2 regions of the Lentzea sp. NBC_00516 genome follow, and region 2 is predicted to be linked to the other one. Evidence: predicted binding sites of a transcription regulator. Region 2 holds the regulator's gene; the other holds the start of a gene.
What was found. Region 2 encodes HspR, which represses chaperone genes until heat shock. Its sites were predicted from a motif close to ANNTTGAGTNNNNNNNACTCAANNT; they were not measured.

Region 1: OG205_RS38370 (adenylate cyclase) is a predicted target of HspR. The motif match lies at 3,776-3,800, and genes of this name have one in related genera.

The regions. Positions count from the first base shown of each region.
Region 1 is NZ_CP107840.1:8,291,549-8,297,526, reverse strand. It holds gene OG205_RS38385 (NUDIX hydrolase) at 1-620, opposite strand, end outside; gene OG205_RS38390 (M1 family metallopeptidase) at 1-1, shown strand, start outside; gene OG205_RS38380 (adenylosuccinate synthetase) at 571-1,788, opposite strand; gene OG205_RS38375 (hypothetical protein) at 1,788-2,768, opposite strand; gene OG205_RS38370 (adenylate cyclase) at 2,771-3,775, opposite strand; gene OG205_RS38365 (RHS repeat domain-containing protein) at 4,163-5,978, opposite strand, start outside.
Region 2 is NZ_CP107840.1:7,357,358-7,363,335, forward strand. It holds gene dnaK (molecular chaperone DnaK) at 1-980, shown strand, start outside; gene grpE (nucleotide exchange factor GrpE) at 977-1,597, shown strand; gene dnaJ (molecular chaperone DnaJ) at 1,615-2,778, shown strand; gene OG205_RS33635 (heat shock protein transcriptional repressor HspR) at 2,784-3,212, shown strand; gene OG205_RS33640 (hypothetical protein) at 3,209-3,712, shown strand; gene OG205_RS33645 (SDR family oxidoreductase) at 3,694-4,593, opposite strand; gene OG205_RS33650 (TetR/AcrR family transcriptional regulator) at 4,677-5,252, shown strand; gene glyA (serine hydroxymethyltransferase) at 5,235-5,978, opposite strand, start outside.

The sequences.
Region 1 (5,978 bases), 930 kb from region 2:
AACCTCCACACCAGCGGCGGACGGCCTCCCTTGGGCAGCGCCGACGCGTGCTGGCTGGTGCGCGCGAGGCCCGGCACGCGGTCCATCGTGCGGCCCAGGTTGGCGGGATAGGGCCGGTCGCCGGTCAGGGACTCCGTCACGTCGAGCGCCTGCGCCGTGGTGAACTCGGGCCCGAGCAGGCCCGCCGTGAACGGCACGTCCCGCCAGAGCTTGTCCGCCAGCAGCGGCCGGCAGTCGGCGACGATCCGGTCGTGGTCGAACGCCAGCGCGGGCACGGCGTCGAACCGGCTCCAGACCGCCACGTCACCTGTCGGCCTGGTCACCGTGGCCCACAGCGCGATCGACAGCGTCGGGCCGCGCGGGTCACGGGAAGGCTCGTCGAACGTGGCGAGCTGACCGGTCGCCGTCACGGATTCCGCGGCGAGGCCCAGTTTGCCCGTGACGGCCCTCGTGGTCGCGTCGCGCAGCCGCTCACCCCTGCCCAGCAGCACGCCGGGCAGTGCCAACTCGCCTGCGAACGGCCCCTGCGCGCGCGACGCCACCCCCACGAGCACCGCACGTGCGTCCGGATCAAACCGGAGCACGATCACGTCCACCGACACCAACGTCGACTCGATCATGTCGTGGATTGTCCCGCACCACGTAGTCCGCCCTGGCCGGCCCCGCGCCGGTGACGAGCACGTCGACATCGAGCAGGTCCTCCAGGTAGGCCACGGGATCGGGCAGGTCGTCCAGGCTCGAACCCGTAACCACCTTCAAGCCACGAGCGTCCAGGTGCGTCACGGCCAAGCCGTCGATACCCCCACAGCAATCGACGGAGTAGCGCAACAGCTTCGCGTCCAGGTGACCGGCCCGCCAGGCACCCTGGAACTCCCCGGTGCCGTTGTGCGCCTCCGGGAACCGGTCGAGGACGGCCTGGTCCTCGGTCGGCAGCGGGCCCGCGCCGTGCCGTGTCTGGTAGGTCCTGGTCACGCCGATGACGCGGGCTTTTCGGCCACCGAGCAGCGCTTTCGCGTTGCGTGGCGTGGTGGTGGACCAGGTCGTGTGCGGGTGGAAGCCGTAGGTCTCGTCCAGCAGAACGCCCTGTGAGCCCTCGAAGACGAGCCGTCCCGCGTCCGCGAGTCGTCCGACGTCGTCGGTCGTGATCCGGACGACGTCCGCGAACGACCGGTAGAGCATGACCAGCTCGTCCACGCTGATGCCGTCGCCGATCAGCGGCTCGTAGAACCGGGCGAGCGCGTCCAGCTTGCGCCGCAACGTGGTGGGGTCGAGGCAGTCACCGACGGCCGGGGCCTGACCCGGCGCGCCGATGACCTCCTGCCCCTCGACGACCACTCCCCTGGTCGTCCCCTCCAGCAGCCCGTACCAGACGGTTTCGCCGATTCCCTTGCCGCACGAGCCGTGCCGGTCCTTGCCCCTGGCGTTCTCGCGGGCCCGGTTCGCGGCAACGTGGAACGGCGTCGTGAGCAGGGCTTGGGCGTCGATCGACATCAGCGAGAGCGGGTCGGCGACGCCCAGCGCCTCCAGTTCGCGTGACTCGGTCGCCAGCGCGATCGGTTCGACGAGCACGTGGCAGGAGAGCAGGGTCGGCACGCCCGCGAGCGTGCCGGACCCGAACTGGCTGAAGGTGTGGTGCCGTCCGTCGGCGATCACGTTGTGCGCGGCCTGCGCTCCCCCGTTGAACCGCACGACGGTGGACACCGACCCGTCGGCGCACAGCGCGTCGACGGTGGCCCCCTTGCCCTCGTCGCCGAACCCGAGCCCGACGACGATCACGTGGTCGTTCATCAGCTCAGTGCCACGTCATCGGGGCCGTCGATGCCCAGCGGTGCGGCGGTGATCGAGCGTGCCGCGCCGCCGACGGCGACCAGTGCCTTGCCGACGGCCTTGCTCTCGGCGACCGACCCGATCTCGGCGAGGTCCACGAGGGCCTGGGCGAGATCGACCACCTGTTCCTCCATGCCGATCGTCGCGGCGATCAGCTCGCACACCGCGCCGGGATCGTCGAGCTTGAGGAAGTTCTGCCCGAGGATCGTCCGCCAGTGCTCACCGATGGAGTCGTCGTTGAAGTACGACGACTGGTTGGGCAGGATGAAGTACACGTGCCATTTGAGAGCCAGCTCGCGGTACACCGACACCGGGTCGATGTCCTGCTTGACGTCGTCGCCGATGATCCGGCGGATGTGCTTGGCTTCCAGCCGCCGCTTGTTCAGCTCGTCGCCGATGATGAACAGATAGCCCTTCCTGCCCCGCTTCTGCCACGCGTCGGTGACCACGTGCCGTGCGACGAAGTACGCGGCCAGCTCGTACGACTCGCTCTTCTGCCCGCCACCGTTGCCCTCGAGGAAGATGTCCCGCAACTGCTCGTCCATGCGGTTGTCCGACTCGAACTGGCCGACCTGCAGCGGAACGCGATCGCTGTCGGCGTCCCCGATCCCGCCGAACATCAGCTGCGGGTCGGCGAGATATCCCTTGCGCTGCAACAGTCCGTGCAACTTGCCGAGCTTGCCCTGCATGATCCGCGGCACGGCGCCCATCGACCCGGTCACGTCGAACAGCACCGCGATCGGCGTCGAGTCCGCGTGGTCGGGTGAGTCGCGGCACTCGCGGTGCTCGACGTTGAGCGGGTCGAGGCTCGGCGCCGCCTTCCAGCTCGACGCGGGGTTCCCCTTGATCGAGGCGGTGTAGCCGAAGTCCGCGATTCCCTTGGCAGCCCTGAAGGTCTTGGCTGCCGCGTAGGCGTTGTCATCCCACTTGCCGTGTCCCATGATCATGCTCCTTCGGGAAGGGCGAACGGGCGGAAAACCCGTGCGCCGTAGAGTTCTTCGAGCAGGTCGTCGTACTCGGCCAGCAGATCGGCGGCGTCCGGCCTGCGTCCCTGGCGTTCCTGCAGGCAGCCTCGCGCGAAGGCCTGTTGCCGATGTTCCTTGTGGTCCAGGAGATCGAGCATCAGCGTGTGTGCCATGTGGACGTCCGTCGCGGCCGTCACCGGCTTGCCTTCGCTCACTTCCGGTGGGTAGCTGATGGTTTTGCTGGTCGCGAGGAGTCGCTGGTTGTTCTCGACGGCGAACGACCAGCCGGCCAGCACGATCCCGTGCTGTTCCGGGTGCACCATGACGTTCTCGGCCGTGACAGCCCCGTGCACGAGCCCGATCTGATGCGCGCCGGCCAACGCCTTGAGCAGCCTGCGATGCATCCACGCGTAGTCGCGCCCGTCCAGCCCGTGCGGGAAAGCGCTTTTGATGTCCGCGAGCGTCACGAACCCGTCGATGAGCGGGTCCAGCACCGTGAAAGCCCTTGAGCCCTTGGCGACATCACCGGACGTGTCGAGCAGCCGCGGGTAATAGGGCCGCAACCACTGGTTCCGGTCGGTGAAGCGCTCCAGCTCCCGCAGGGCGTGCCATTCGCCGTGCAGCAACGGGTTGAGAGCCGGGTTGCGCACCACCTTGACCACTTGCGGCCCGTCCGCCTCGTACAGGTTGGCGATGCTGCCGACCGCGAACGGCTCGCCGACGCGGTAGACGCCGGTCCTGGTCCTCAGTTCGACGCTCGTGCTGTGGGTCCACTCGTGGTGCAGGCGGGTCAGGTTCGCCGACGCCCTGTGCGCCCGCGTGTTGTCCGGTCCGACCACGTCGGGGTGCAGGACCGAGGCGAGCGCGTGGTACCGGCGCCGTGCCTGTTTGCGCAGGTCCGGGTCGGTGGTGCGGCGCCCGAACAGCGACTCGGCTGTCGTGGCGCGCTCCACCAGTTCCAGCGCCTGCGGTGTCGTGAACATGGTTTGAGTCTTGCAGACTTAAACCTGGAACGCAACGGTGCCCAGGCGATGCGACTCAAGCGACGTTCGCGCTGCGAACAGAACAGTCGCGGTGACCAGCGAGAGATCCTCGCTGGTCACCGCGATCTGATCAGCCGACGCTAATCAAGCCCGTCTACGACTTCAAACCCTCGTACCAACCCGGCACATCAGTGATGCGCGCCACTACCAGAACACCCTGCTGCTCCATCTGTGCCGTAACTTCGGCGGCCAGATCATCATCTTCGATCAGAAGAGCAGTTCTTGTAGTCGAATCCCAGATCAAATACCCGTACTCAGTGTCACGGGACCCAACCAGGAAATACCGCCCGTGCGGCAATGACCAAAGATACGCATACTCAGAAATACTCATGACCACAGCCCTGACAGAGGTTTGTACTCACCCTGACGACTCCACTTTCCACCGAACCTGATGGTGCCACCCGACGGAAGTATGACCTGACTTGACCGCTGCGGCGATCCTGCGGCCTTGAGGCTTTGCAACGCCCCCACGTCGGCGTAGCTAGCATACGGCGTACCGCCTGGATGTGTGTGATAGATCCACTGCACATCGGGCCCAACCGGGACGGTCACGGACCTCGCTTGACCTGAGTACAAGTGGTAGGTGCCGCCTCTGCCGCCTTCCTTCGGCCCGTGCCGGTAGATTAGAGCGAACTCGACTCCGTGCTCCGCAGACAGCGCCGCCATCTGGCCTGGGTTGAGGCGCCCGGCAATTTGCACGCCGGCAGTTCCTGGAAGAGCACCGAGTGAAGCCCCCTCGGCAAGAACTGCGGTTGCGCCCACACCTGCCAGCGCGGCACTACCACCGATGGCCTCGGCTGACATTATGGCGCTGGTCATCACAGCGGCTTCTGGACTGAACGCCGCGGCAGCCGTCAACACCGGCACGCAGGCCACGATGCACGCCAGTGCCGCCATCCCGCCGACGACCACAGCACCAATGATCTTGTGCAGCATCGGGTTCTTCGGGTCGAGCATCCCGCTGGCATTGGCACCGGCGCAGAAGTCGCGATCCGCCTCACCGGGTCGAACACAACGGGCACTGGCCCAGTCGTGCACAGCCTGGGTGTAGGTATCTCCTGGCCCGTACCCGTGTCCGGCAGGTCTGATCGCCTTGATCACCGAGTAGGTCGGTACCGGAACACCGAACAGCGTGGGCTGCAGCGCCGGGTCCTCGTTCTGCCCGGTCTCGATCTGATAGCCCAGATCGACTTCCTCCTGTGAACGGCAGCTACCGGTCGGGTCGTACGAGCACCCGACACCGTGGTGGTTGCCGATCTGGTTGTCCGAGTACTCGCAGCCGTCGCAGAACAGGCCGCTCGGGTCCGCGAACGTGGTCGGGTTGTTGTTCGCGTAGGTATAGCCGGTCCACGTCTGCGGTGCCGTGAGGTCGAGCAGCGGGTCGACCGAGATGAAGCGGCCGGTCACGGCGTCGTACTTGCGGGCGCCGATGTCGGTCAGTCCGGTGACGGTGGACACCGGTCTGTCCAGGAACCCTCTGCCATTCGGCCACGGGCCGGCGACGTTGCCGCCGATCGCGTTGCCGTACGGGTCCATGGCGCGGCGGGTGACCTCGCGAGAGACTGAGTCGACGACCACCTGGCCGGTGTTGTGGAGGTCGGACAGCTCGAACTTGAAGTTGCCTCCGCCGACCCGCATGCCGACCTTCGTACCGCCGTGCAAGTAGTAGCGGGTGCCTGTCACGTTGCCGGACTGGTTGTTGCGCACCAGTTCCTGCATCGGCAGGAACAAGGTGGACTTGTCCGGGTCACGACGGATCAACTGGTTGCCGTCGGCGTCGTAGGCGTAGGAGGTCGCGCCTTCCTGCGTGGTGACGGACTTCAGCCTGTTCGAGTAGTCCCAGTCGAACGTTTGCTGACCGGATGGCAGCGTCTTGGTCTTGGTGTTGCCTGATGCGTCATAGGTGTAGGAGGTGTTGTCCGACGTGCTGGTCAGCGAGTGCGGACGCGCCGCGCCCGCGGCCGGGTAGTTGTATGCCGTGGTCTTGTCCTGCTGACCTGCCACGGTGGCGTGGTTCACCTGCGTCTTGCGCAGACCGGTCGGGTCGAACGTCCACGACTGCCAGTACGGCGCCAGGCTGCCCAGGTTCGTCTGGGCAGGCTCGGCCGTACAGGAGTCGGTCGAGGTTCGGGCCTGGGTCAGA
Region 2 (5,978 bases):
AGGACGCCGGCGTCTCCGTCGGCGACATCGACCACGTCGTGCTCGTCGGTGGCTCCACCCGCATGCCCGCCGTCGCGGAGCTCGTGAAGGAGCTGACCGGCGGCCGTGAGCCCAACAAGGGCGTGAACCCGGACGAGGTCGTCGCCGTCGGCGCCGCCCTGCAGGCCGGTGTCCTCAAGGGTGAGGTCAAGGACGTCCTGCTGCTCGACGTCACCCCGCTGTCTCTTGGCATCGAGACCAAGGGCGGCATCATGACCAAGCTGATCGAGCGCAACACCACGATCCCGACGAAGCGTTCCGAGACCTTCACGACGGCCGACGACAGCCAGCCGTCCGTGCAGATCCAGGTCTTCCAGGGCGAGCGCGAGATCGCGGCGCACAACAAGAAGCTCGGCATGTTCGAGCTGACCGGCCTGCCGCCCGCCCCCCGTGGCGTGCCGCAGATCGAGGTCACCTTCGACATCGACGCGAACGGCATCGTCCACGTGTCGGCGAAGGACCTGGGCACCGGCAAGGAGCAGTCGATGACGATCACCGGTGGCTCCGCGCTGCCGAAGGACGACATCGACCGCATGGTCAAGGACGCCGAGGCCCACGCGGAGGAGGACAAGCGCCGCCGCGAGGAGGCCGAGGTCCGCAACCAGGCCGAGACGCTGGTCTACCAGACGGAGAAGGTCGTCAAGGAGAACGACGACAAGCTCCCTGCCGAGATCAAGGACAAGGTCAACGCCGCGATCGCCGAGGCGACCGAGGCGCTCAAGGGCACCGACATCAACGCCATCAAGACGGCGGTCGAGAAGCTCGCGACCGAGTCCCAGGCCATCGGCCAGGCCATCTACGCCAACGCTCCGGGTGCTCCCGGTGCCGAGGCCCCTGGTGCTGACGCGCCGGGTGCCGCCGGTGCGGGCGCCGGTGCCGGTGCCAAGAAGGACGACGACGTCGTCGACGCCGAGATCGTGGACGAGGACGAGAAGAAGTGACCGAACCGAGGCATGCCGCCCCTGACGAGGAGCAGCCTCAGGTCGTCGTGAACGACCGGCACCGGATCGACCCCGAAACGGGTGAGGTCCGGCCGCCGGCCCACGTCGCCGAGGAAGAGGGCACTGCTCCGGCCGAACCTCTGGTCGCCGAGGTCGTGGACGAGGTGGCCGCCGAGCTGAAGACCCAGCTCGACGAGCGCACCGCCGACCTCCAGCGGCTCACCGCCGAGTACGCGAACTACCGCAAGCGGGTGGAACGCGACCGCGAAGCGGTGATCACCAACGCGAAGGCGTCCGTCGCCTCCGAACTGCTCTCGGTGCTGGACGACATCGAACGGGCCGCCGCGCACGGCGACCTGACCGGTGCGTTCAAGGCGGTCGCGGACAAGCTCGTGTCCACGCTCGCCAAGACCGGCCTGGAGCCGTTCGCGCACGACGGTGAGGCGTTCGACCCGTCGGTGCACGAGGCCGTGCAGCACAGCACGTCCCCGGACGTCGACGGCCCGACGGTCACCGCCGTCCTGCGTCGTGGCTACACCTTCGGCGACAAGCTCGTCCGGCCCGCGCTCGTCGCGGTGACCGACCACGAGCCCGCCGCGTCGTCCGAAGAAGCCTAGGGAGGAGGAGCCGTCCGGTGAGTCAGAGGGACTGGATCGAGAAGGACTTCTACCGCGAGCTGGGCGTCTCCTCCGAGGCGACAGCGGACGAGATCAAGAAGTCGTACCGCAAGCTCGCCCGCGAGCTGCACCCCGACGCGAACCCCGGTGACGCCAAGGCCGAGGCCCGCTTCAAGTCGGTCTCCGAGGCCTACGGCGTGCTGTCGGACCCGGCCAAGCGCAAGCAGTACGACGAGGCCCGCCGCCTGTTCGCGGGCGGCGGCGGCTTCCCGGGCTCCGGTGGCTTCGGCTCCGGCGGGTTCGACGTGAACGACCTGTTCGGCCGTGCCGCGCAGAACACCGGTGGCGGCGGCCTGGGCGACCTGCTCGGCGGCCTGTTCAACCGGCGTAGCGGCGCGACTCCCGGGTCGGCCACGCGTCCGCGTCGTGGTGAGGACGTCGAGACCGACGTCCGCATCGACTTCACCGAGGCGGTCAAGGGGGCGACGGTGCCGTTGCGCCTGTCGTCCCCCGCCGCCTGCACGACGTGCGGTGGTTCCGGCGCCAAGCCGGGCACCACGCCGCACACCTGCGCGACCTGCACGGGCTCCGGGCTCGTCACGCGGTCGCAGGGCGCGTTCGCGTTCAGCGAGCCGTGCCGCGACTGCCGTGGCACGGGCCGGATCATCGACGACCCGTGCCCCGAGTGCGGTGGCGACGGCGTCAGCACCCGCACCCGCACGCTGACCGTGCGGATCCCGTCGGGTGTCGACGACGGCCAGCGGATCCGCCTTGCGGGACAGGGCGAACCCGGCCGCAACGGCGGTCCGAACGGCGATCTGTTCGTGCGCGTGCACGTCAACCCGCACAGCGTGTTCGGCCGTCAGGGCAACGACCTGACGCTGACGGCGCCGATGACGTTCTCCGAGCTCGCTCTGGGATCGACGTTGACCGTGCCCACGCTGGACGGCAAGGTCTCCTTGAAGGTGCCTGCCGGCACCGCCTCCGGGCGGGTGCTTCGGGCACGGGGCAAGGGGATCACGAAGCGGGACGGGACCGCGGGGGATCTTCTGATCACCCTGGAGGTCGCGGTGCCGAACAACCTGTCGTCCGAGGCCCGCAAGGCGCTTGAGGCGTATGCCGACGTGACGCAGGACCACGATCCTCGAGGCGATCTGAACGCACTCCTTGAAGGGCGGTGAGTTCGGTGGGTTTTCCGTTCCCCCCAGGGACCGATGAGGACACGCCGTTCTTCGTGATCTCGGTGGCGGCCCAGCTGTCGGGCCTGCACGCCCAGACCCTGCGGTCCTACGACCGGCTGGGTTTGGTCTCGCCGGGCCGCACGAACGGCGGCGGCCGCCGCTACTCCATGCGCGACATCGTGTTGCTGCGCGAAGTCCAGCGCCTCTCGCAGGACGAGGGCGTGAACCTCGCGGGCATCAAGCGGATCATCGACCTGGAGAACCAGGTCGACGCTCTGCGGTCGCGGGTCGCCGAACTCCAGCAGGAACTCGCACAGGCGTTGGCGGTGGCCGATTCCACGGCCGCCGCCGTACACGCCTCCTACCGGCGTGACCTCGTGCCGATCCGGCAGGAGACCGCGCTGGTCGTGTGGAAACCCAAGCCGCGCAAGTGATCGAGCGCGTCTACGAGGTCTTCGCGACGCCGCGTCCCAGGGTGGTCGACTTCTGCGACCACTGCGTGGACGCGGCCGGTGTCGCGCCGTTCACCACCGTGCCGTTGCGCGAGCTGACTTCCAGCCAGGTCGAGAAGTTCTGGCTGAAGTCGGGCACGATCGGCGACGAGACCTTCGTGCGATACCTGCTTCCGCGCGTGCTGGAACTGATCGCACTCGGAGAGCTCGAAGCGGACTTCTTCTGGCTGCGCCTTGCGGCCGAGACTCACGCGAAGGGCGATCCGCGGGAGCGTTCGGCCGTGCAGGACTACTTCCTCGCGACGCCGATCGCACTGGCGGGACTCGTGCGCGAAGGTCCAGACGTTGGCCCGTTGACCATCTGGTTGCACCAGCCGGAAACCCTTGCCGTGCTTGAGGAATCCGCGCTGGCCGGACCGGACCCCGACGGTGTCCTGTCCGAAGCCCACCTGAAGCTCGAAGCTCAGCTCCGCTCGAAGTAGAACCCGGCCTCCAGGTCTTCCAGGAGGCCGGGTTCCTTCGGTTCCCAGCCCAGCAACGCCTTCGTGCGCGCACTCGACGTCGGCGCGTCCCGCGAGACCATGAACGCGAGCGGACCGAAGTGCTCCTGGGCGCGTTCCGCGGGGATGGCCTCGACGGGCACGTTCAGCTTCCTGCCGATGGCCTCGGCGATCTCCCGCATCGTCACGGCCTCCTCGGCGACGGCGTGCAGCACCGAGCCCGCGGGGGCCTTCTCCGCGGCCAGCCGGTAGAGCCTCGCCGCGTCCAGCGTGTGTCCGGCCGACCAGCGGTTCGTGCCGTCGCCGGGGTAGCCGGAAATCCCCGTGGCGCGGGCGGTCCTGACCAGGATCGGGATGAAGCCGGCCGTGTCCAGTGCACTGTGGACGGTCGGGGGCAGCACGACGACCGAGCCGCGGACGTCCTGGGCGTCGATGATCAGGTTGCGGGCGGCGCCGCGCGGGCCCTCGCTCGAGATCCGCTCCTCCTCGGTGGCGGTGCGGCCCAGGCCCGAGTACGCCAGCGTGCCGGCGGTGCCGATCAGCGCCTTGCCGGTGCCGGCGAGCTCGTCCAGGAACGCCTGGACGACGGCGAGATCGGCGTCGGAGGCGCCCTGGTAGTCGCCCGCGTACATCTCCTCGTGCTTGAACGCCAGGTGGATCACGGCGTCCGCCTCGGCCGCGCCCTTGCGCAGTCCGTCGAGGTCGTCCAGATCGCCGCGCCGCACGCCGGCGCCCTGGGCCTCGAGCTTGGCGGCGGACGCGTCCGAACGGGCCAGGCCGACGACCTCGTGGCCCGCGTTCAGCAGTTCTGGGACCAGTGCCGAGCCGACGTGGCCGCTGGCACCCGTGACGAAGACCTTCATGACACTTCCTTCAAGTGATGGGACTTGGTCTCATCAACCGTAGCAGAGTGATGGGACTAAGTCGCATCACTTAGGATGGGGGCATGGGTCGATGGGAGCCGGACGCGCGGGAGCGGTTGGTGCGCGCCGCACTCGACCTGTTCAGCGAGCAGGGGTACGAGAACACCGCCGTTGCGCAGATCGCCGAGCGCGCGGGCCTCACGAAGAGCACGTTCTTCCGGCACTTCCGGGACAAGCGCGAGGTGCTGTTCGGCGGCCAGGACGTGCTGGCGGACCTGATGACCGGCGCGATCGCCGCTGCGCCCGCTGACGCGAGGCCGCTGGAGGTGATCGAGGCGGCGCTGGTGGCGACGGCGGTGACGTTCACGGACGAACGCCGGGCGCACGGGCCGCAGCGGCTGGAGGTGATCGCGAGCAACGACGAGCTGCGCGAGCGGTCCGCGTTGAAGATGGTCGGGTTCGCCATCGCGATGACGGACGCGCTGAAGCAGCGCGGAGTGCCGGAACTCGACGCCGCCGTGGCCGCCGAGCTGGGCGTGCTGGCGTTCAACCGCGGCTACGAACGCTGGCTGGAGACCGGCGGGGACTTCGTGGAAGTCGCCCGCCGGACGCTCGGCGAGGTGCGTGAGGCCGTCGCCTCTCTAGAGGCTGCCGAGTAGTTCCCCGACCTCGGCGGCGATGCGGTCCAGCGCCTGGTCGTTGTCGTGGGCGGCGATCGCGCGGTCCATCCAGTTCGCGATCAACTGCATCTGCTCCGGCTTGAGTCCGCGCGTCGTGACGCCGGGGGTGCCGAGCCGGATGCCGGACGGGTCGAACGGCTTGCGGGTGTCGAACGGGACCGCGTTGTAGTTCAGCTCGATGCCCGCCCGGTCCAGGGCCCGCGCGGCCGGCTTGCCGCCGATCAGCTTGGACGTCAGGTCGATCAGCACCAGGTGGTTGTCGGTGCCGCCCGAGACCAGGTCGAAGCCGCGTTCCAGCAACGCCTCCGCGAGCGCCTGCGCGTTCTTCACGATCATGTGCGCGTACTCGCGGAACTCCGGCTGCGACGCCTCGTGCAGCGCCACGGCGATCGCGGCCGTCGTGTGGTCGTGCGGACCGCCCTGCAGGCCCGGGAACACGGCCCGGTCGATCGCCTTCGCGTGCTCGGCGTCGCACAGGATCATGGCGCCACGCGGGCCGCGCAACGTCTTGTGCGTGGTCGTCGTGATCACCGGCGCGTGCCCGACCGGCGACGGGTGCGCGCCGCCCGCGACGAGTCCGGCGATGTGCGCGATGTCGGCCACCAGGATCGCGCCGACCTCGCGGGCGATCTCCGCGAACGCCGGGAAGTCGATCGTGCGCGGGATTGCCGTGCCGCCGCAGAAGATCACCTTCGGGCGTTCGGC